Embleya scabrispora: one gene and its partner. The protein of the gene in region 1 interacts with the protein of each later gene in a pairwise test. Links are inferred from orthologs where the notes say so. Each region holds a gene or a part of one and is shown in the gene's direction. Other genes may lie near its edges. The genes, in order: B4N89_RS15865 and def.

The links.
Region 2: the proteins of B4N89_RS15865 (region 1) and def interact in binary tests that used the Escherichia coli proteins (3 or more experiments, as listed by UniProt). The link is inferred for Embleya scabrispora from one-to-one orthologs.

The regions. Positions count from the first base shown.
Region 1 is NZ_MWQN01000001.1:3,568,107-3,579,687, forward strand. The notes cover bases 2,738-5,737. They hold B4N89_RS15865 (aspartate-semialdehyde dehydrogenase), read left to right. Parts: upstream 2,738-3,703; coding sequence 3,704-4,771; downstream 4,772-5,737. Other genes in these bases: B4N89_RS15870 (SigE family RNA polymerase sigma factor), read left to right, coding at 5,087-5,674; B4N89_RS15875 (DUF4232 domain-containing protein), read left to right, coding at 5,671-5,737. In the rest of the region: B4N89_RS15845 (YbaB/EbfC family nucleoid-associated protein), read left to right, coding at 491-835; recombination mediator RecR, read left to right, coding at 957-1,556; B4N89_RS15855 (DUF5063 domain-containing protein), read left to right, coding at 1,549-2,169; more of B4N89_RS15875, read left to right, coding at 5,738-6,660; B4N89_RS15880 (SURF1 family protein), read left to right, coding at 6,704-7,495; B4N89_RS15885 (S9 family peptidase), read right to left, coding at 7,794-9,653; B4N89_RS15890 (cell wall hydrolase), read right to left, coding at 9,712-10,182; B4N89_RS15895 (HelD family protein), read left to right, coding at 10,557-11,581.
Region 2 is NZ_MWQN01000001.1:1,606,045-1,617,540, forward strand. What follows is about bases 5,177-8,091. They hold def (peptide deformylase), read left to right. Parts: upstream 5,177-6,252; coding sequence 6,253-6,930; downstream 6,931-8,091. Other genes in these bases: B4N89_RS07030 (hypothetical protein), read left to right, coding at 5,177-6,196; B4N89_RS07040 (vitamin B12-dependent ribonucleotide reductase), read right to left, coding at 7,050-8,091. Outside these bases: B4N89_RS07010 (MFS transporter), read left to right, coding at 1-1,141; B4N89_RS07015 (hypothetical protein), read left to right, coding at 1,320-2,945; B4N89_RS07020 (TIGR00730 family Rossman fold protein), read right to left, coding at 2,994-3,587; B4N89_RS07025 (hypothetical protein), read left to right, coding at 3,877-4,467; more of B4N89_RS07030, read left to right, coding at 4,577-5,176; more of B4N89_RS07040, read right to left, coding at 8,092-9,902; transcriptional regulator NrdR, read right to left, coding at 10,068-10,571; transcriptional repressor LexA, read left to right, coding at 11,220-11,496. UniProt on the Escherichia coli protein: Removes the formyl group from the N-terminal Met of newly synthesized proteins. Requires at least a dipeptide for an efficient rate of reaction. N-terminal L-methionine is a prerequisite for activity but the enzyme has broad specificity at other positions.

The DNA.
Region 1 (11,581 bases):
CTCGGCCGACCGGCAGCCCGCCGCCCCGGCAGCCCCGGCCGCCCCCGCGCCCGGCGCCTGGCCCGGCACCCCGCCGCCGGCGCCCGCAGCCGCGCCCGCCCCGCCGCAGGCCCAGGCCCCGACCCAGGCCGCCACCCAGCCCCGCCCCCCCGCCGCCGCCCCGCCGCCGCAGGCGCCGCCCGCTCGCCCGCAACCCCAGCAGGCCCCGCCCCCGCCGCCCCCCGAGCCGGACTTCGACATCCCCGAGGACTTCGGCCGCTACGACGACGAGGACCTCGCCGACGACGGCGGCCAGTCCACCCACGAACTGCTCGCCCGCGAGCTGGGCGCGACCATCATCGACGAGTCGCCGACCACCTGACCCCGCGAACAGTGCCGTCGCCGCGCGTCGGCCCCGCCCGGAGCCGTAGGCTCGACCGCAGGACGGGCACGCTGAAGCGGGCCGCCCGAGGCGGTGCGAGGCCGCGTGCGAGCGACGAAGGGTGTCCAGGTGTTTCCCGGTGGTGGCCAGCCCGACATGCAGCAGCTGCTGCAGCAGGCGCAGAAGATGCAGCAGGACCTGATGGCGGCGCAGGACGAACTCGCCCGTACCCAGGTGACCGGGAGCGCCGGTGGCGGCCTGGTGACCGCGACCGTGTCCGGGGCCGGCGAACTGCTGGCTCTGGAGATCTCGCCCTCCGCGGTGGATCCTGAGGACACGGAGACCCTCGGCGACCTGATCGTCGCCGCGGTGCGCGACGCGAACCGTGCCGCCCTGGAGATGCAGTCCCAGCTGATGGGCCCGCTCGCCCAGGGCATGGGTGCCGGCGGCCCGCTGGGCCTGCCCGGCATGTGAGCCGGATCCGCCCGACCGAAAGCCGAACCCACCGACAAGCACCCACCGACCACGAACCCGCCGACCACGAACCCCCCGACAACGAACGCACCCACAACCGGAACGAGCAGGGAGACGGTAGGTGTACGAAGGCGTCGTACAGGACCTCATCGACGAGCTGGGCCGACTGCCCGGTGTAGGGCCGAAGAGCGCGCAACGCATCGCCTTCCACCTCCTGGCGGCCGACCCGGCCGACGTCCGGCGCCTCGTGCACGCGCTCACCGAGGTCAAGGACAAGGTGCGGTTCTGCGTCACATGCGGCAACGTGGCGGAGTCGGAGCAGTGCCGAATCTGCCGCGATCCGCGACGCGACGCCGCGGTGATCTGCGTGGTCGAGGAGTCCAAGGATGTCGTGGCGATCGAGAAGACCCGCGAGTTCCGGGGCCGCTATCACGTGCTCGGCGGCGCGATCAGCCCGATCGAGGGTGTGGGCCCCGACGACCTGCGGATCCGTGAGCTGATGACCCGGCTCGCGGACGGCACGGTGACCGAGTTGATCCTGGCCACCGACCCGAACCTGGAAGGAGAGGCGACCGCGACGTATCTGGCTCGCCTGTGCAAGCCGATGGGTCTGCGGGTGACCCGGTTGGCCAGCGGGCTGCCGGTGGGGGGCGACCTGGAGTACGCCGACGAGGTCACGCTCGGGCGTGCCTTCGAGGGGAGACGACTGCTCGATGTCTGACGACCTGAACGAATTCACCAGTGAGATCGCCGACCAGATCGACAGCTTCGTCCTGGCCGTCACAGAGGTGGCCAAGGGCGAGGAGCCGGAGCAGGCGGTGTCGATGCTGCTCCTGGAGGTCTCGCAGCTGATGCTCGCGGGCGGCCGGCTCGGCGCGATCGCCGACGTGGTGCCCGACGACCGATTCGAACCCGACTCCGGCCCGGACCCCGACGTCGACGCGCTGCGCTCGGCGCTGTCCCGGCTGCTGGAGCCGATCGACGTCTACTACGAGGTCTTCGACCCGTACGTGCCCAAGTCCAAGCCGGTCGCCGCGCGGCTGTCCGACGACGTCGCCGACGTGGTCGCCGACCTCGCGCACGGGCTCGCCCATCACCGGGCCGGGCGCAACCGGGAGGCGCTGTGGTGGTGGCAGTTCTCGTACCTCTCCAACTGGGGCGCCACCGCGAGCGCCGTGCTGCGCGCGCTGCAGTCGGTGGTCTCGCACGCGCGGCTGGACGATCCGATCATGGAGAGTCTGGACCCGGCCGGACAGGCCATGGCCGACGAACTGGTCGACGAACTCGCCGAACAGCTCGACGAGGCCGTGGTCCTCGGCGGCCCGCACACCTGAGCCCGCACAGGCACGCCCGCCTACGCACGCCCGCACACGTACACACACCCACACGCACACCCGACCACACCCGCGCACGGGGGAGTCCCACCCCGGGCCCGGCGTAAGGCGGGCACCACCGCACCCGGCGGCGCCCGGTGCCCCACATGGGCGTTCGGTTCCGACTGTTCGCTTAGTGATACGTACGTCTCACAATGTGAATAAAGCTTTGACCACTGTGCGGCCTAGTTAGACTGTGCCGACCGCACAGATATCAAGCGAGGAGCGCACGTGGGCCTTGTCGTGCAGAAGTACGGCGGCTCCTCCGTCGCCGATGCCGAGGGCATCAAGCGCGTGGCCAAGCGAATCGTAGACACCAAGAAGCAGGGCCACGAAGTGGTCGTGGTGGTGTCCGCGATGGGCGACACGACGGACGAGCTGATCGATCTGGCGCAGCAGGTGAGCCCCATCCCTTCCGGGCGCGAACTCGACATGCTGCTCACCGCGGGTGAGCGGATGTCGATGGCGCTGCTGGCGATGGCGATCAAAAACCTGGGCGTCGACGCACGGTCGTTCACCGGCAGCCAAGCCGGTGTGATCACCGACGCGGTCCACAACAAAGCGCGCATCATCGATGTGACGCCGGGACGGATCCGCTCCGCGCTCGACGAGGGCGCGATCGCGATCGTGGCCGGATTCCAGGGCGTGTCCCAGGACACCAAGGACATCACCACGCTCGGCCGCGGCGGCTCGGACACCACCGCCGTCGCGCTGGCCGCCGCGCTCGACGCCGAGGTCTGCGAGATCTACACGGATGTGGACGGCATCTTCACCGCCGACCCCGCGTGGTGAAGAAGGCCCGGAAGATCTCCCGGATCAGCTACCAGGAGATGCTGGAGTTGGCCGCGAGCGGATCCAAGGTGCTGCACCTGCGGTGTGTGGAATACGCCCGCCGCTACGACATGCCCGTGCACGTGCGGTCGTCCTTCTCGGGACTCGTCGGCACTTGGGTGACGGATGAACCCGAAGGGGACGACATGGAGCACGCGATCATCTCCGGGGTCGCCCACGACACCAGCGAAGCGAAGATCACGGTGGTCGGGGTCCCGGACAAGCCGGGCGAGGCGGCCAAGATCTTCCGCCTGGTGGCGGACAACGAGATCAACATCGACATGATCGTGCAGAACGTCTCCGCGGCCTCCACCGGCCGCACCGACATCTCCTTCACGCTGCCGATGTCGGACGGGCAGAACGCGATGACCGCGCTGACCAAGGCCCAGGCCGAGATCGGCTTCGAGTCGCTGCGCTACGACGACCAGATCGGCAAGATCTCGCTGGTCGGCGCCGGCATGCGCTCGCACCCGGGCGTGACCGCCAAGTTCTTCGAATCGCTCACCGGCGCGGGGGTGAACATCGAGCTGATCTCGACCTCCGAGATCCGGATCTCGGTGGTCTGCCGTGCCGACGGCGTTCCGGCCGCCGTCCAGGCCGTGCACACCGCGTTCGGCCTGGACGACCAGTCCGGCGAAGCCGTCGTCTACGGAGGTACCGGCCGATGACCCGCAAGGACAAGCCCACCCTGGCCGTCGTCGGCGCCACCGGCGCGGTCGGCACGGTGATGCTCGAACTGCTCTCCACCCGCCAGGACGTGTGGGGCGAGATCCGCCTGATCGCATCGGCGCGCAGCGCGGGCAAGAAGCTCGTCGTGCGCGGCGAGGAGGTCGAGGTGATCGCGCTGAGCGAGGAGTGCTTCGACGGCGTCGACGTCGCGATGTTCGACGTGCCCGACGAGGTCTCCGCGCACTGGGCGCCGATCGCCGCGAGCAAGGGCGCGGTCGCGGTGGACAACTCCGGCGCGTTCCGGATGGACCCCGAGGTCCCGCTGGTGGTGCCCGAGGTCAACGCCGCCGCGGCGCGCGTACGGCCGCGCGGCATCATCTCCAACCCGAACTGCACGACGCTGACCATGGTCGTCGCACTCGGGGCGCTGCACGCCGAACTGGGCCTCAAGGAGTTGGTGGTCGCCTCGTACCAGGCCGCGTCCGGCGCCGGTCAGCCCGGTGTCGACGCGCTGCGCGAGCAGCTCGGCAAGGTCGCGGACAGCCGTACCCTGGGCACCCAGCCCGGCGATGTGCGCCGCGCGGTGGGCGACTTCGGCCCGTTCCCGGCGCCGCTCGCGCTCAACGTGGTGCCGTGGGCCGGCTCGCTCAAGGACGACGGCTGGTCGTCCGAGGAGCTGAAGGTGCGCAACGAGTCCCGCAAGATCCTGGGTCTGCCCGACCTGAAGGTGCACACGACCTGCGTGCGCGTCCCGGTGATCACCACGCACTCCCTCGCGGTGCACGCCGTGTTCGAGAACGAGGTGTCGGTGGCCCGGGCGCACGAGATTTTGGACGGCGCCCCCGGCGTCGTGCTGTGCGACGACCCGGAGAACGGCGAGTTCCCGACGCCGGCCGACGTGGTCGGTACCGACCCGACCTGGGTCGGCCGGGTGCGTCGTTCGATCGACGACCCGTTCGCGCTGGACATGTTCATGTGCGGGGACAACCTGCGCAAGGGCGCGGCGCTGAACACCGCGCAGATCGCCGAGGTCGTCGCCGCCGAGCTGACCGAGCGCGACTAGGGCCCGTCCGCGAACCGACGCGGCAGCCGGCGCCCCCTGTGGGGACGCCGGCTGCCGCGTGTGCGGGCTACGGGTCCCCGCTGCGGTCGCACCGCGAACCTTTCCGCCACGAACCTCTCCGCAGCGGACGTTTCCGTCGCGGACCTTTCCGCAACGGACCGTCCCGTCACGGACCTTCGCCGCCCCGAGTAGCTGACTGCATGTCATCCGGCCCACTACGGTGGGCGGACGTGTGGCTGAAGCCGACGACCGTCCCCGGATCGCAGGCGTATACAACCTTCCCGGGGGGTCGGGTGTCCAACAGTCGTGGCAGAAATGGTCGTGAGGGCGGAACCGATGCTGCGCCCGGTTCGCATACCCGTGGTCGGCGCGCTGGAACAGGACGTTTCGGGAGCTTCCGTGTCCTCTGACGCGGGCGTCTCCATCGACGTCCTCACCGAGACCTACCGCGCGCACTATGGTTCGTTGTTGCGCTTGGCTTCCCTGTTGCTCGACGACACCGATTCGTGTGAGGACGTGGTGCAGGAGTCGTTCGTCCGGGTGCACACCGCCCGGCACCGGTTGCGCGAGGCCGACAAGACGCTGGCCTACCTGCGGCAGACCGTGGTGAACCTGTCCCGGTCGACGCTGCGGCGGCGGATCATGGGCATGCGGCTACTCTCCAAACCGGAACCGAACTCGGCCAGTACCGAGGACGGTTCCCGACACGTAGCGGAACGCGACGTGCTGGTAAGGGCGTTGCGCGAATTGCAACGGCGGCAGCGCGAAGTGATCGTGCTGCGCTATTACGCTGATCTGACAGAGGCTCAGGTGGCCGATCTGCTCGGGCTGTCGGTCGGCTCGGTGAAGGCGTACGCCTCACGCGGACTGGAAGCCCTCCGGGCCCGGATGGAGACGCCGTGAAGAACGACCCGGGGACCCTCGGTCCCGACCCCGACGACCTCGCGGCAGAGGTACGCCGGCGGCTGCACCAGGCCGTGTCCGACGTGCAGCCCGCGCCGGACGCCCTCGACCGGCTGCGCGCCGCCGTGCCCGCCCGCCGCAGACAGCGTCGGATGGCCACGCTCGGCGCCGCCGGGCTGGCCGCGGTGATCCTGGCCGGCACGCCCGTCCTGCGCACCGCGGTATCCGACGACGACGGCTCCAGGTCGAATGTCGGCGGCGTCCGCCCGTCCTCGTCGTCGGTCAACGCGACCGAGCCGCTGCCGGGGCCGAGCGAGGGGGTCAGCGCGGGCCTGCCGGGCGCCGGGCAGACCCATCCCGCCTCCCGCGGCAGCAGTCCCACCAGCGGATCCGGTTCCTCGGTCCCGCCCACCAGCGGGCAGACCGCGGGCACCGGAACGGGGCAGAGCACGCCGCCGTCCTCGAGCGCGTCGCCGAGCGGGTCGGTGCCGCCGGTCAAGCCGCCGCCCGCGTGTCGGACCGTCGACATGTCCGGGGAGGAGGCGCGTCTGGGCCCGGTCCGCGCCGACGGGCTGGCGTACGGCGTGCTCCAGGTGCGCAGCAACGCGGCCAAGGACTGCGTGGTGACCGGCCCCGGCGTGGTCGTCGTGGTCTCCCCGCCCGGCAATCCGATCGTCCAGGTGACGGTGGTCCAGGCGCCGAGTCCCGACACCGCGACCGCGCTGCCGGTGCCGTCCTCGTCCGCCCAGGGCATCACGCTGCGACCGGGGCAGGCGTACGAGTTCCAGTTCGCGTGGAAGCCGCAATCCCCGGGCGCGGACGGCACGTGCGCCGCCGACGCGCCCAAGGCGCCGGTGCCCGCGCTCGGCTACGCGCTCGCCGCCAACGACTTCAACGTGGCCAAGGTGACGCTCACGCCGACATGTGGCGGCACCGTGTACCGCACCGACATCTACCGGACCGGGGAGTACGCGCGCGTGGGGTGACACCCGGGATCGGCCCCCGTCGGCGGACGGTTACCGTTGGGGGGTGTACCGGTTCCTGCTCCAGCCGCGCTGGCTGGTCTTCCATGTGATCGTGCTCGTCGCGGTCCCGGTGTGCGCGGCGCTGGGATTGTGGCAGTTCCACCGCTACGGCGAACACAAGCGGAGCGGGGACGGCGGCGAGCAGGTGTCGGCGGCGCCCGCGGTGCCGCTCGCCGAACTGCTGCCGCCGGGCGCCAGGGTCGAGGGCGGCGATCGCGGCCGCTCGGTCACGGTGACCGGGAGCTATGACCCGGCGCACCAACTGGTGGTGCCGGGGCGGCGCCACGACGGGCGTACCGGGTCGTACGTGGTCACCCCGCTCCTTGTGGCCGGCGCACCCGCGGTGGTGGTCAACCGGGGCTGGGTCGAGGGCGCGACCGCGCCCGTCCCGCCCGCCGGCACCGTCACCGTCACCGGTCGACTGGAGTGGTCGGAGGCCGAGCACACCTCCGACGTCGATCGGGCCACGAACCTGGGGCCCGGTCAGCTGTCCATGATCAGCACGCCCGAGCTGGTCAACGTGCTGCCCTATCCGCTCACCGACGGCTTCGTCGCGCTGACCGCGCAGACCCCGGCCGCCGACTCGGCCGCGCTGGTGCCGATGCCGCCGGCGAAGGCGTCCGAGGGTGGCGGCATCTCGGGGCGGGCGTGGCAGAACCTCGGATACACCGCGCAGTGGTTCGTGTTCGCCGGTGCCGCGGTGTTCGTGTGGTGGCGCGTGGTGCGCCGGGAAGCGGACGAGCGCGCCGAGGAGCAGGAGGCGAAGCTGCTCGCGGAGCTGGGCGTCGAGACCTGAGCGCCGGGCGCGGCACGAGCCCGGCCCGAGCGACCGAGGCCCAGCGAGCCGAGCCCGGGTGACCGGGGCGAGGCCGGAAGTGGGCGAGCCGAGCCGCCGGAGGTGCTGCGGAGCCCCGGCGAGCGGGTGAGCCGGAGCACGCCGAGCAGCCGGGCCCGCGAGGCTCCGGGGCCTCACCGGACGCCGGGCCTTCGCCGGTGGACAGACCCGGCGCCCGGCCGCGCCGCACCGAGCCGAGTCCCGGCCCGACCGCAAGACCGCGCGGGCGGGCCGAACCGGTCGGCCCGCCCGCGGCGACCTACGCGGGGTTGCGCACCGGCAGGCCGATGACCCCGTCGACGAAGGCGAACTCCTGGCGCATCTGCCGGATTCGCTCCTCGACGACCAGCGAGCCGTGCCCCGCGTCGTAGCGGTAGACCTCGTGCGGCTTGCCCAACTGTTCCAGCCGCTCGACGTAGTTCTCGATCTGCTTGATCGGGCAGCGCGGGTCGTTCTCGCCGGCGCTGATGTACACCGGCACCCGGACCTGCTCGACGTAGGTCAGCGGCGAGGAGGCGGCCCAGCGCTCCGGGACCTCCTCGGGAGTGCCGCCGAGCAGCGTGCGGTCCATCGCCTTCAGCACGTCCATCTCGTCGTGGTAGGCGGTGACGTAGTCCGCCACCGGCACCGCGGCCAGGCCCAGGGCCCACGCCTCGGGCTGCACGCCCAGGCCGAGCAGGGTCAGGTAGCCGCCCCACGAGCCGCCGGAGAGCACGATGCGCTCCGGGTCGGCCAGGCCCGACTCGACCGCCCACGCGCGGACCGCGCCGATGTCCTCCAACTCGATCAGGCCGATCCGCACCCGCAGCGCGTCGGTCCAGTCCTTGCCGTAGCCGGTCGAGCCCCGGTAGTTGACCCGGACCACCGCGAAGCCGTGGTCGACCCAGGCCGCGACGTCGGCGGCGAAGTGGTCGCCGTCGTGCGCGGTGGGCCCGCCGTGGATGTTGAACACGGTCGGGAACGGCCCCTCGCCCGCCGGCTTGGACACCAGCGCGTGCACCCGGCCGCCGGGGCCCTCGACCCACGCGTCGGTGACCGGGACCGACCCGGGCGGGCGTTCGCCGGGCGGGGTGAGCAGCACGCCGCCCGCGGTCGAGCGCAATTCGGCGGGGGTCGAGCCGCTGGACCAGTGGTACTCGACGCTGCCGTCGGGCCGCGCGCCGGAGCCGCCGATGGTGCCGGGCGGGGTGTCGATCCGGGCGAGTTCGCCGCTCTCGAGGTCGTAGCGGTACAACTCGGAACGCCCGTGCTGCTCATGGTCGATCAGCAGCGCGCGGCCGTCGGGATACCAGTCGCCGGACACCTCGCCGGGCAGCCCGAGGTCGAGTTCGGTCTCGGTGCCGGACAGCGGCTCCCACAGCAGCAACTCGTCCCGGCCGCGCCGCTGGTGCACGACCAGCAGGCGCTGGTCGCCGGCGACGGGGGAGAAACCCATCGAGGACAGGTCGGAGTCCGGCCGGCCCCCCTCCGGGCCGTCGTGCAGGTCGGCCACCGGCGTGCCGTCCAGGCGCAGGACGCGCAGCGACGAGCGCATCGCGTCGCCGTGCTCGTTGTGGGCGATGACCAGGTGCGTGCCGTCCTCGGACAGCCCCGACAACCAGGCCGACTCGGCGTGCCGGTACACGGTCACCGGCTCGGCGCCGGGGCTCACGACGTGGATCGAGGAGCCCTCGTCGTCGCTCATCCGGCCGACCACCACGGTGCCGTCCATGGCGAGGCCGAGCCCGCCCGGGTAGGACGGCGCCAGGCCGGGCACGGCCGGCTCGTCCGCACCGCCGTCGAACGGCTGGCGCATCCAGATCCCGAACTCGTCGCCGTCGGTGTCCGCGAACCACCAGATCCAGCGCCCGTCGGGGCTGATCCGGGCCGACGCGGTGCCGTTGGGCCGGTCGGTCACCCGGCGCTGCTCGCCGGTGACGCGGTCCCACGCGTACACCTCGAACGTGCCGGAGGCGTTGGAGACGAAGACGGACTTCGCGGGCGCGTGGTCGGCCCAGCGCGGCAGGCTGATCCGAGCCGCCCGGTAGCGACGTTCCCAGGCGGGGACGGTCGGCGCGGGCTGGGCGATCGACGGTGTGGTCTCGACGGTGTCGGCGGCGGTGTTCTCGGGAGCGGGCATATCGCCATTCAACTACGAGCGGGCCCGGTTGTGTTCCGTCACCGTGAGACGCGACCCGTCACGCTCCGGGGTTGGCGGGTCGGTCCCCGGCCGCGCGACACCGCTTCGCCCCGAGCAGCCGGGCGTACTGCGGCCGCGCCGCAAAATCGGCAAACCCCCAGATCGCGGGCCGCCCGACCTCCCGACACAGGTGCAACACCCGATCGGGCCCGAGGTACACCCCGACATGCGCCCCGTACCCCGGAGCCCGATCGGGTCGCGGCCCGCCGTCGAACAGGAGCAGGTCCAACGGCGCGAACTCGTCGACCCGCGTGGTCGTGCTCTCATCGGCCCACAACTCCGACGACCGCAACGCCGGCGCGTGAAGCCCGTGGTGGGCGAGGAACGCGTAGGCGTAGAGCTGACAGTTGGCCCCGGCGATCAGGTCGCCCGGCGCAACCGCGTGCGGGTGACGGGCGTAGACGTACGGGACGGCGCGAAAGCGCGGCGGAAGTACGGCCGGTGACGGTTCGTGAGAGCGGTCGGTCATATCCGGGATCCAACCCTGTTGGGATCGCACCTTCCACCTCCGCCACTACGCACAGCATGCCGAACGCCCGCCGTCGGCAAAGGCACGGGCGGCGGCGCCCGGGCCGAGGTCCTCTGCCTTCGCACCTGTACAGAAGCGGAAACCGCGCGCCACGCCAGGGCCGTGTGGGGCATGCTCAGCCAGGGATGTCACTACCACCACTACGAACTCGGGCCCGCCGAGCACCAGTTGTGGATGTGGCGTGCAGAGGTGGGCCGGATCCTGCCCCCGTTCGGGCGCCGGACCGATCTTCGCGCGTCGCCACTCGCCGAGACGTCGGCACGGAGCCGGGATTCGACGCGTCGCAGCGTGGATACGCTGCCTGGAGGGGATACGTGGGAACGAATTCACGGGACGCGGTCATCGCCGTCGAACAAAAGGCCGTCGATCACGCATACGCGTGCTACGAACGGCAACTGAGGCAGCTGACCGAGCAGTCGCCGGCCTCCGCATCGGCCAGCGGCAAGGACTCGATCGTCACCAAGGCCGACGCCGACAGGAAGGCCGCCGCGTACGGTGGCCTCGCGGGCGAAGCCCTGGTGATCAGTCGCGTGGACGTCCACGATCCGGGTGAGCCGCACCCGGAGACCTGGTACGTCGGACGGCGCACCGTGGCGGACCCCGAGACCGGGGACCGGCTGGTGGTCTCATGGACGACACCCTTGGCCGTGAAGTGGCACAACGCCCGCCCCGAGACTCCGGGTGAGCTGCTCTTGCGGAGGCAGTTGCGCTGCGTCGAGCGCACGGTCGAGGACTACTTCGACGAGATCTCCCGGGACTCCCCACTCGCCGTCGGTGTTCGGGACGGGGAACCGGTGATCGGCCCCGACGAGGTCCCGGTTCCCCCCACCATCACCGACGAACCGGCGGTCGACGACGGCCCGGCCCCCCGTTTCGTGCCCTCGCCCCGTGACGTCTCCGGCCGTCTTCGGAGAAAGCCCACGCAGGTGGACGAGTTCCTGCTGCGCGAACTCCACCGCTCGCGCAGCGGGCGTATGCGCGACATCGTCGAGACCATCCGACGCGATCAGATGGCGCTGGTCACCGGGTCGCCGACGGGTGTGCTCGTCGTGCAGGGCGGTCCGGGAACCGGAAAGTCCGCGGTCGGCCTGCATCGCGTGACCTGGCTCGTGAACAACGACCACTTTCGGGCGCAGGACATCCTGGTCGTCGGTCCACACCAGGGATTCCTCGACTACGTGGGTCGCGTCCTGCCCACCCTCGGCACGCGGAACGTCACATCGGTTCAGCTTGCCCGTCTGTGGGCCGGCGACATCCGCGGCACCGACTCCGCGGCGACGCGGTTGGTCAAGTCGGACGACCGGATGGTGACGGTCCTGCGGCGACGCGTGGACTCCGA
Region 2 (11,496 bases), 2.0 Mb from region 1 along the record:
CGGCAGCCTCGCCGACGACCTCGGCCGCCGCCGGGTGTTCACGGCGGGCGCGCTCGGCCTGGCGCTGTCCTCCGCGCTCACCGCGCTGGCCCCGTCGCTGCCCCTGTACGTGATCGGCCGCGCCCTCCAGGGCGTCGCCGGCGCGGCGATCATGTCCGCCGGGCTCGGCCTGCTGGCGCACAACCATCGGGGCGCCGCACGCGGGCGGGCGATGGCCGCCTACGGCTCCTCGATCGGCGTGGGCATGGTGCTCGGACCGCCGGCCGGCGCCGCCCTGGTCCAACTGCACCGGTCCGCGCCCTACTGGTTCACCGCGCTCGCCGCACTCGGCCTGGCCGTCGTCGCCCGCAGCATGCCCGAGTCGCGTGCCGAACACCCGCGCCGGCCGGACGTATGGGGCACACTCACCCTGGGCCCGGGCCTGATCGCACTCACCGCCGCGCTGATCGAGGGCCGCCGGGGGTGGCAGCGCCCGGTGGTCGACGCGCTGCTGGTGGCCGCCGTACTCCTGCTCGCCGGCTACGCCGCGACCGCGCTGCGCGGCCGGGCGCCGATGCTGGACCTGCGCATGTTCGCCCGGCCCGCGTTCCTGGGCGCCACGTTCGGCGCGCTGATCGCCGGCATCGCGGTGATCGCCATCGCCGCCTACCTGGCCACCGTGTTCCAGGGCACCCTCGGTCTGAGCGCCCTGGACTCCGCGCTCCTGCTCGGCCTGTGGTCGGCCATGGCCGCGCTCACCGCGTTCGCCGTCGGTCGGGTGCACGTGCTGCCCGACCCCGCCCACCGCTTCGCCGCGGGCCTGCTCGTCTCCGCGGTCGGCTTCCTGGGCCTGTACGGGATCGGCCCCGCCGACTCGTGGCTCCGGGCCGTACCGGGCCTGCTGGTCGGCGGCTTCGGGGTCGGCCTCGTCAACACCGCGCTGGCCCGCCTCGGGGTGGAGAGCGTGCCCGCCGACCGCGCGAGCATGGGCTCCGGCGCCAACAGCACCGCCCGCTACACCGGCGCCTCGATCGGCGCCGCGCTCGTGGTCGCCCTGGTCGACGCGGGCGGCATGGACCTGGCCATCCTGATGGCGGCCGGCGCATCCCTGCTCGGCGCGCTCGTCGTACTCGCCCTCCGGCGCGCCGAACAGCGGGCGTAGACCGTACGGCCCGCACCGGCCGCGCGGCGGCAGGCGGCACAACCCACCACGGCACAGCGAACACAACGACACAACCTGCGGGAATACCCTCGGCATCAAAGCGAATAAACCCACAAAGCTGCCCAAATCAGACACTCGCCGGCGACGCCGGGCCCCGCGTCTGGAAAACTCGGGTCATGTGACGAGCGATGTGCAGACACCGACGACGGATCGACCCGCAGCGCCGGCGGATCGCCGTCGTTTCCGGGCACTCGCCAACGCGATCATCGAGCGTCCGTACCTGATAACCGCGGGTCTGATCGGCCTGATCATCGTCACCGGGGTGAACGGGCCCGACTGGCCGGCGCAATACTTCCGCACCTGGCTGATCCGCGACCACGGCACCTACCTGTGGAACAACCAGTGGTACGGCGGTCACCTGCTCCCCGGCTACAGCATCCTCGCGCCGGTGATCGCCTCCAAGATCGGCACCGCCACCCTCACCGCGCTGTCCTGCGTCACCTCGGCGTGGGCCTGGGACAAGCTCCGGGTCGGCGCCAACGAATTCGCCCGCCAGGTGGGCAGCTGCTGGTTCGCGGTGATGTGCAGCGTCGACTACCTGATCGGCCGCACCCCGTTCGCGCTCGGCGTCGCGGCGGGCATGCTCGCGATACTGGCCGCCCGCCGCCGGCACCCCCTGTGGGCCGGCTTCGCCGCGCTGCTGTGCGGCCTGTCCAGCCCGCTGTCCGGCGCGTTCCTGATGCTGGTCGCGCTCGCGTGGGTGCCCCGGGAGCGGGTCTGGCCGACCCGGCTGTGCTTCGCTCCGGCCGCGCTCGGCCTGGTCGCCGCGCTGGCGTTCCCGAACGAGGGCATGTTCCCGTTCCCGTGGTGGCGGTTCCTGCCGATCCTGGCCTTCGCCGCGGTCGGCCTGGCGATACTGCCCAAGGAACTGAAGAGCGCCCGGCGCTTCCTGTGGTTGTACGCCGGCACCGCGGTGATCTTCTTCTTCGTGCCGACCTCACTCGGCGGCAACCTGGCCCGGCTGGGCGAGCTGACCTCCGGGCCGCTGATGGCCGTGGTCCTGCTCTCGGCCGGCCGGCGCCGGCTGGTGGTGCTGTTGACCCTGCCGCTGCTGGTCTGGCAGTTCCAGTCCGCCGCGCTGGCCATCACGCACGACATCAAGGACTCGCCGGGCGAGAAGCCGCAGTACTACGCGGGCATGCTCGACTACCTCCAGAAGAACAACACCCACCCGCTGGGCCGGGTGGAGATCCCGTTCACGCGCGGGCACTGGGAGTCGGTCTTCGTCGCCGAGAAGATGCCGCTGGCGCGCGGCTGGGAGCGCCAGTTGGACCGCAACTACAACGCGGTGCTCTACCAGAAGGACCTGACCGTCGAGGAGTATCGCGACTGGATCGACGACACGGGCGTGCGCTTCGTGGCCCTGCCCGACATCCCGATCGATCCGTCTGCGATCCCCGAGGCGGAGCTGATCCGCAAGGGCATCCCGTGGCTCAAGCCGGTCTACACGGAAAAGGACGGGCGCTGGCAGATCTGGGAGGTGGAGAACCCGAGCCCGATCGTCGAGGGGCCGGGCGAGCTGACCGAACTGACGCCCAGCCGGTTCTCCTTCGACGCGCACTCGGCGGGCACGTTCGTGGTGAAGATCCATCCGACGTTCTGGGTGACCGCCGACCGGCCCGAGATCGTGATCAAGGCGACCAAGGACGAGTGGAGCGAGATCACCGTCGACCGACCCGGACCGGTCACGGTGTCCGCGCGCGACGCCAAACTCTTCAAGGGCGGCAAGGGCGGCAAGCCCTGACCCGCGTCCGGTGGCCGGGGGCGGGTCCGCGACCCGCCCCCGGCCCGCTCACGGCGCCGGCGGCGCGTCCGGGTCCAGGCCGCCGGCCCACTTGGGCGCCCGGGGCTGCCACGCCTTGACCTCGGCGAGCAGGCTCGCCGCACTCCGCGCGACCAGCAGCGTCGAGCGCAGGTCCGGCTTGAGGAAGCCGTGGGCGGTCATCGTGTCCAGCGCGTCGAGCAGCGGACTCCAGAAGCCGTCCACCTCCAGGACCGCGACCGGCTTGGTGTGGATGGCCAGGTGCTGCCAGGTCCAGACCTCGAACAACTCCTCCAGCGTGCCCGCACCGCCGGGCAGCGCGACGAAGGCGTCCGCCTGGGCCGCCATCGCCGCCTTGCGCTCGTGCATGGTCTCGGTGACCTGGAGCTCGGTCAGGCCGAGGTGGGCGATCTCGCGATCCACCAGCGAGCGCGGCATCACGCCGATCACCTCGCCGCCCGCCGCCAGACAGGCGTCGGCGACCGCGCCCATCAAACCCACGTGTCCGCCGCCGTAGACGATCCCGACCCCCGCCTCCGCGAGCCCGCGGCCGAGTTCGCTCGCCGCCTCCCGGAACCGGGGCGAGACGCCCGACGCCGACCCCGCGAACACCGCTACCCGCATGACGGGCTCCCCTCGTCGATGACCACCGAAGTGGTGTGCGCAGAAAGATACGCCGCTCGAATTGTGCCGAATACGGTCACGCCCCCGGACGGCGGTCCCGTCCGGAGCTGCGCGGTCGAGGGGCATCGGATCGGTGCCGAATCGATGGCACGTCGAGTCGACGAATCGCCTCTCACCCGCCGGAGCGGCGGTACAGTCCCGGCATAGAAGGGCAAATTCGTCCATCGTCGGCCGCCGTCACCGAACCCGACGTTGACGGGAAGACCCCTCGCCACGGCAGAATGCCCGCGTGCCCGCCACCGAGCGCCCTGCCTCGGACATCCCGTTCGAGCGGCTGTTTCCCGATCTGGACGACCATGGCCGTGAACGCCTGGTCGCCGCCGCGAGAGCGCTCGATCTGCGCCGCTCCCTCGACGACCCCGCGCGTTGGTTCTGGAACGAGCCCGACCCGCTGAGCCCGGAACCCGAGCCCGAGCCGTCGCCGCACATCCTGGGCACCGCGCTGCTCCTGTACGAGGCCGACGGGGACTGGCTGGAACTGGGGCTGGACGTCTGGCAGCTGGACGGGCCCTTCGTCAGCGTCACCGCCACCGTCGAGGTGGCGTGCTGGTGCGACACCGACCACAACATGCACGCGGTCCAACGCGCCGAATGGCCGGCGTCCACCGCGCAGGCGTTCCTGGAGGCGTTCCACACCGCCGCGCTGTCCGTGATCCGCCGCATCGAGGGCCCGCGCGACCCGCGCGACCTGCGCGCCCGCGCGGGGCTGCCCAACCCGCCCGAACCACCCCCGAGGATGACCCCGCCGCCCCCCGAACGGGCCCCTGGTCTGAACCACCGATTCATCCGAACGAAGGATTTTTTCGCGGCACACCGGTGATTCCTCGACGGACATTGCGCCATGCCCCGCCATACATCGGACAATCCGGCGTCCTACCTCAACGCCCCCCTGCATCCCATCGGTTCCGGCGTGAAAAACTGGGGCCGTCATGACACACGCTCTGGACGGCCGCATACCCCTGGGGGAACCCACATCGGGCGCGGGCGGCACCGCCCGCCGTACGTGGCGCCGACATGCGCGCACGGTGCTGATCGGGATCACCGAGCACCCGTACGTGATCACTCTGGCCCTGGTCGGCCTACTGACCGTGCTGGGCATCAACGGCGCCGACTGGCCGGCCCAGATCTTCCGCGCCTGGCTGGTGCGCGACCACGGCGCGGTGTTGTGGAACAACCAGTGGTACGGCGGACACCTGCTGCCCGGCTACAGCGTGATCACCCCGGTCCTGGCCGGCGGCATCGGCACGCGCCTGCTCACCGCGATCTCCTGCGTCGCCGCCGCGTGGGCGTTCTCCCGGCTGCGCCTTGGCCGCGGTGACCTGGCCCGGCGGGTCGGCAGTTGCTGGTTCGCGGTCATCGTCAGCATCGAATACCTGATCGGCCGCACCCCGTTCGTGCTCGGCGTGGCCGCCGGCCTGATGGCGATCCTGGCCGCCCGGACCGGACATCGGGCGTGGGCGGCGGTGGCGGCCGGCTTCTGTGGCCTGGCCAGCCCGCTGGCCGCGGCGTTCCTGCTGATGATCGCGCTGGCGTGGGTGCCCTCCGAGCGGGTGTGGGCGACCCGGTTCAGCCTGTCCCCCGCCGTGCTCGGCCTGGTGATGTCGCTGGTCTTCCCCGGCGGCGGCGACTTCGCGTTCCCGCTGTGGCGGTTCGCCGCGATCCTGGGCTTCGCGGGCGTGGGCCTGGCCCTTCTGCCCCGCACCGAGGTCAGCGCGCGCCGCTTCCTGTGGTTGTACGCGCTCTCCTCCACCGTGCTGTTCCTGATCCCCAGCGCCGTGGGCGGCAACGTGGCCCGGCTCGGCGAGTTGTGCGCCGGTCCGCTGATGGCCGTGGTGCTGCTCTCGCTGGGCCGCCGGCGCCTGGTGGTCCTGCTCGCCGTACCGCTGCTCGCCTGGCAGTTCTCCTCCGCCGGCAAGGCGGTCGCCTTCAACAACCAGGACAGCACCGGCAAGAACTCCGCCTACTACGTCGGGATGCTCGACTTCCTGGAGCGGGCCAATCTGCCGGTGGGCCGGATCGAGATCCCGTTCACGCGCGGCCACTGGGAGACCGTCTACGTCGCCGAGCACATGCCGCTCGCGCGCGGGTGGGAGCGCCAACTCGACCGCGCGCACAACTCGGTGCTGTACGGCCCCGGTCTGGACGAGGCGCAGTACCACGCGTGGGTGCGCGAGACCGGGGTGCGCTTCATCGCCCTGCCCGACGTCCCGCTGGATCCGTCCGCCAAGCGTGAGGCGGAGATCCTGCGCGCCGGCGCCGACTGGCTGGTGCCGGTGTGGTCCGACCCGCACTGGGTGATCTGGGAGGTGGCCGACCCGGTTCCGCTCCTGGACGGCCCCGGGCAGTTGGTCGACATCACCCCGAGCGGCTTCACCCTGCTCGCCCAGCAGGCCGGCACGTTCACCGTACGGATCCACCGGACCAGCTGGTTCGTCGCGAACAAGCCCAATACGAGCATCGGCGAGACCGAGGACGGCTGGACCGAGGTGACCGTCACCGAACCCGGCGAGGTCACCATCACGGCGAAGGCGTCGGCCGTCCTGCCCTGACCGGGGCGGGTAGGGTAATTCGGGTTCATGCCCTGGTGGAAAGGTAAAGCAGACCGATGGCCGAGCACCACGACCACTCCAGCCACGATCACCACGATCACGAAAAGGGCCGGATCTTTGTGATGGGCCGCCCGGTGGACTCGTACCCCGCCATGGCGCCCGAGGCCGCGCGCGGCAAGGTCCTGCGCGTCACCGTGGTCGGCGAGGAAGTCCTGCACCGGCCCTGCGCCGAGATCACCGAGTTCGGCACCGACGAACTGAACACCCTGATCGACGACATGTTCCTGACCATGTACGTCGCCGACGGCGTGGGCCTGGCCGCGAACCAGGTCGACGTCGGCATCCGGCTGTTCGTCTACGACTGCGTGGACGAGGACGGCAACCGGCACGTCGGCCACATCCTCAACCCGGTCCTGGACGAACTGCCCGCGGCCGAGCGGCACCTGGAGGAGGCGGGCGAGGGCTGCCTGTCCGTCCCCGGCCCGCACGAGGACCTGGCCCGCCCCGACCGCGCCATCGCCCGGGGTGTGGACAAGGACGGCAACCCGCTGGTGGTCGAGGGCGAGGGCTACTTCGCCCGCTGCCTCCAGCACGAGACCGACCACCTCAACGGCTACCTGTACATCGACCGGCTCTCCAAGCGCGAGCGCAAGAACGTGCTCAAGGAGATGGAGTCGATGCGCGACGAGGTGTTCGCCAAGCGCGACGCGAAGGCCAAGCAGCTCGCCGGCTGACCCCCGGAAGCACCTCCGAGCACAACGCCGAGAACGACGTCGAAAGGGGCGGGGAACCGATACCGGTTCCCCGCCCCTTTCACGCGCTCACCCCATCATCCGAGGCACCGCCCTCGCGGTCAGCTGCACCCGCTGGTCGAGCCGCAGCCCTCGCAGACGTAGCAGCTGCCCGCCGGGCGCATCTTGATCCCGCAGGAGAAGCACAGCGGGGCGTCCGCGCTGCGGCCCTGCCGGGCCTCCAGCAGCTCGGTGGAGGAGTGCACCGCGGCCGGCACCGGCTTCAGGTCCGGGGCCTTGGGCGCGGCCTCGGTCGGCGCGGACTGCGCCAGGGTGCGCATGTCCTCCGCGGCGGCCGGCTCGTCCGGCTCGTAGGAACCGGTCTCCAGGTGCCGGGTGCGCTCCGCCGCCGAGTGGATGCCCAGCGCCGAGCGGGTCTCGAACGGCAGGTGGTCGAGCGCCAGGCGGCGGAAGATGTAGTCGACGATCGACTGCGCCATCCGCACGTCCGGGTCGTCGGTCAGACCGGCCGGCTCGAACCGCATGTTGGTGAACTTGGAGACGTAGGTCTCCAGCGGCACGCCGTACTGGAGCCCCACCGAGACCGCGATCGAGAAGGCGTCCATCATGCCCGCGAGGGTCGAGCCCTGCTTGGACATCTTCAGGAAGACCTCGCCGAGGCCGTCGTCCGGGTAGGAGTTGGCGGTCATGTAGCCCTCGGCACCGCCCACCGAGAAGGAGGTGGTGATGCCGGGCCGGCCCTTGGGCAGGCGCTTGCGGACCGGGCGGTACTCGACGACCTTCTCCACCACGGTGGCCGCGGTCGCCTTGCCGTCGTCGGCCTTGCCCTTGTTCTCGCCCTTGCCGGCCGAGAGCGGCTGGCCGACCTTGCAGTTGTCGCGGTAGATCGCGAGCGCCTTGATGCCGAGCTTCCAGCCCTGGAAGTAGATCTCCTCGATCTCCTCCACGGTGGCGTCCTCGGACATGTTGACCGTCTTGGAGATCGCGCCGGAGATCCACGGCTGGATCGCCGCCATCATCCGCACGTGGCCCATCGGCGAGATGGTGCGCTCGCCCATCGCGCAGTCGAACACCTCGTAGTGCTCGGTCTTCAGGCCGGGAGCGTCCACCACGTGGCCGTGCTCGGCGATGTGCTCGACGATCGCCTCGACCTGCTCGGGCTGGTAGCCGAGCCGGGCGAGCGCCCGGGCGACCGTGCCGTTGACGATCTGCATCGAGCCGCCGCCGACCAGCTTCTTGAACTTCACCAGCGCGAGGTCGGGCTCGACGCCGGTGGTGTCGCAGTCCATCATCAGGCCGATGGTGCCGGTGGGGGCCAGCACCGAGGCCTGCGCGTTGCGGAAGCCGTGCTTGTCGCCGAGCTTGGCGACGTCCTTCCACGCCTTGGTGGCCAGCTCCCACACGGGGGTGTCCAGGTCGTCCATGCGCTTGCCGGTGTCGTTGGCGTCGGCGTGCTGACGCATCACCCGCTTGTGCGGCTCGGCGTTGCGGGCGTAGCCCTCGTAGGCGCCGACGATGGCGGCCAGCTCGGCGGAGCGCTTGTACGCGGTGCCGGTCATCAGCGAGGTGATCGCACCGGCCAGCGCCCGGCCGCCGTCGCTGTCGTACGCGTGGCCGGTGGCCATCAGCAGCGCGCCGAGGTTGGCGTAGCCGATGCCCAGCTGACGGAACGCGCGGGTGGTCTCGCCGATCTTCTCGGTGGGGAAGTCGGCGAAGCAGATCGAGATGTCCATCGCGGTGATGACCAGCTCGACGACCTTGGCGAAGTTGACCGCGTCGAAGGTGTCGTCCTCGCGCAGGAACTTCATCAGGTTCAGCGAGGCCAGGTTGCAGGACGAGTTGTCCAGGTGCATGTACTCCGAGCACGGGTTGGACGCGGTGATCCGACCCGACTCGGGGCACGTGTGCCACTTGTTGATCTCGTCGTCGTACTGGATCCCGGGGTCGGCGCACGCCCACGCGGCCTCGGCCATGCGACGGAAGAGCTTCTTGGCGTCGACCGTCTCCAGCACGTCGCCGGTGAGCCGGGCGCGCAGCCCGAACTCCTTGCCCTGCTCGACGGCGTTCATGAACTCGTCCGAGACCCGGACCGAGTTGTTCGCGTTCTGGTACTGCACCGAGGCGATGTCGGCGCCACCGAGGTCCATGTCGAAGCCCGCGTCGCGCAGCGCGCGGATCTTCTCCTCCTCCTTGACCTTGGTGTCGATGAAGTCCTCGATGTCGGGGTGGTCGACGTCGAGGACGACCATCTTGGCCGCGCGGCGGGTGGCGCCGCCCGACTTGATCGTTCCGGCGGAGGCGTCGGCGCCGCGCATGAAGGAGACCGGGCCCGAGGCGTTGCCGCCCGAGGTGAGCAGTTCCTTGCTGGAGCGGATCCGGGACAGGTTCAGGCCGGCGCCCGAACCGCCCTTGAAGATCAGGCCCTCTTCCTTGTACCAGTCCAGGATCGAGTCCATCGAGTCGTCGACCGACAGGATGAAGCACGCGCTGACCTGCTGCTTCTGCGCGGTGCCGACGTTGAACCAGACCGGCGAGTTGAAGCTGAAGATCTGGTGCAGGAGGGCGTACGCCAACTCGTGCTCGAAGATCTCCGCGTCGGCGGGCCCGGCGAAGTAGCCGTTCTCCTCGCCCGACTTGCGGTAGGTCTTCACGACCCGGTCGATCAGCTGCTTCAGGCTCCACTCGCGCTGCGGCGTGCCCACCGCACCGCGGAAGTACTTGCTCGTGACGATGTTGACCGCGTTCACCGACCAGGAGTCGGGGAACTCGACGCCGCGCTGTTCGAAGTTGATCGAGCCGTCGCGCCAGTTGGTCATGACGACGTCACGACGCTCCCAGACCACCTCGTCGTACGGGTGGACGCCGGGGGTCGTGTACACGCGCTCGATCCGCAGGCCCTTGCCGGGTCGTGACCGACCGGCACCGCGTGCTGAGCCGCTCGTCGTCTCTGTCATGCCGTCTCCTCTTTTGAACAACGCCGTGGGCAGGCCGGGGCATCCCGATGGGAGGACCCGGATGACCGGTCGGGTGGTCCGTCGTTCCTGTACTACCGACGTGTACTACCGAATGAAAATGTGAATGACCCGCGCGTGGGCGGCCCGCTCGTGGGCGACCCGTGCTCAGTCCGCGGCGGGGGCGTCCGCCGCGTTCGCGGGCACCTCGGGCCCGATCGGCTCCGCGCGACCGGCGCGCAGCAGCGCGACCTCGGCCTCGAAGTCCTCCAGGGACTCGAAGGCCCGGTATACGGACGCGAACCGCAGGTAGGCGACCTCGTCGAGCTCACGGAGCGGGCCCAATATGGTCAGGCCCACGTCGTGGGTGGTCAACTCGGCGCACCCGGTGGCCCGCACCGCCTCCTCGACCCGCTGGCCTAGCAGGGCCAGCGCGTCACCGGTGACCGGGCGGCCCTGGCACGCCTTGCGCACACCGGCGATGACCTTGTCCCGGCTGAACGGCTCGGTGACGCCGCTGCGCTTGATCACCGTGAGCGAGGCGGTCTCGATCGTGGTGAAGCGTCGTCCGCAGTCGGGGCACGAGCGACGGCGCCGGATGGCGGCCCCGTCGTCGGTGGTCCGGCTGTCCACGACGCGGCTGTCCGCTCGCCGACAGAAGGGGCAGTGCATGCCGTTCCCTCTCCCCCTCGTTCAGACGCAGGTCCTGCGTGGTGCTCGTGCGCGTCGCGCGCCAAGCGAAACGTGCCCTGGTGGTGCCGCGGGTTGCCGCGCCCTCGCCCCGAGGGCCCACGCCTGGGGGCCCGTCCGGTGCGGTCCGGGAATGCTCCGGGAACATAGTATATACGGCAACCACAACTTGTGGGCTTCTGCAACGCCCTCGACCACAAGATGTAGTGGCTACGGTAGACCGCGACCCGAGGCGCTGCAAGCCGACTCGCAGACGCTCGGAGAGCCCGTGGTGACCTCTCGTCATCCCCGCAGGTCACCGCCCGAGGAGTCGCCGAAATTAACCCGACCGGCCGCGTGTCGCGGCACACGAGCGACGCATGCGACATATCGGGCGTCGCCCCTGTAGGCAATTCCCGAACGGAATTCGAATGTATGTACGATTACTACAGCGGGAACCGAATGATCGCCACCGGATTGGCCTAAATTCACTCGAACGTGTGTTTGGCGCAACCTTTCGAACCCGACTACCGTTCTCCACGTGCGAGCAATCCGTCGAAAGGGCCAGCCGTGACCGGAGAAGCCACCGGAGCCATCCACCCCGGAATCCGCACCGAAACCCTCCCCGTGAAATCCCCGCACAGCGCCACCGTGCCGCCACCGGCGCCCGCCCCGGGCACCGAGAACGCGCAGGTCCAGGGCGGTGCGACGCGGCGTCCGGCGGGGGGGCTGACGCCGCGCCAGACGCGCGTCCTCGAAGTGATCCGCGCCTCTGTCGAGTCGCGCGGATATCCGCCGAGCATGCGCGAGATCGGCGAGGCGGTCGGACTGTCCAGCACGTCCTCCGTCGCGCACCAGTTGATGGCGCTCGAACGCAAGGGCTATTTGCGCCGTGATCCGCATCGTCCGCGCGCCTACGAGGTGCGTT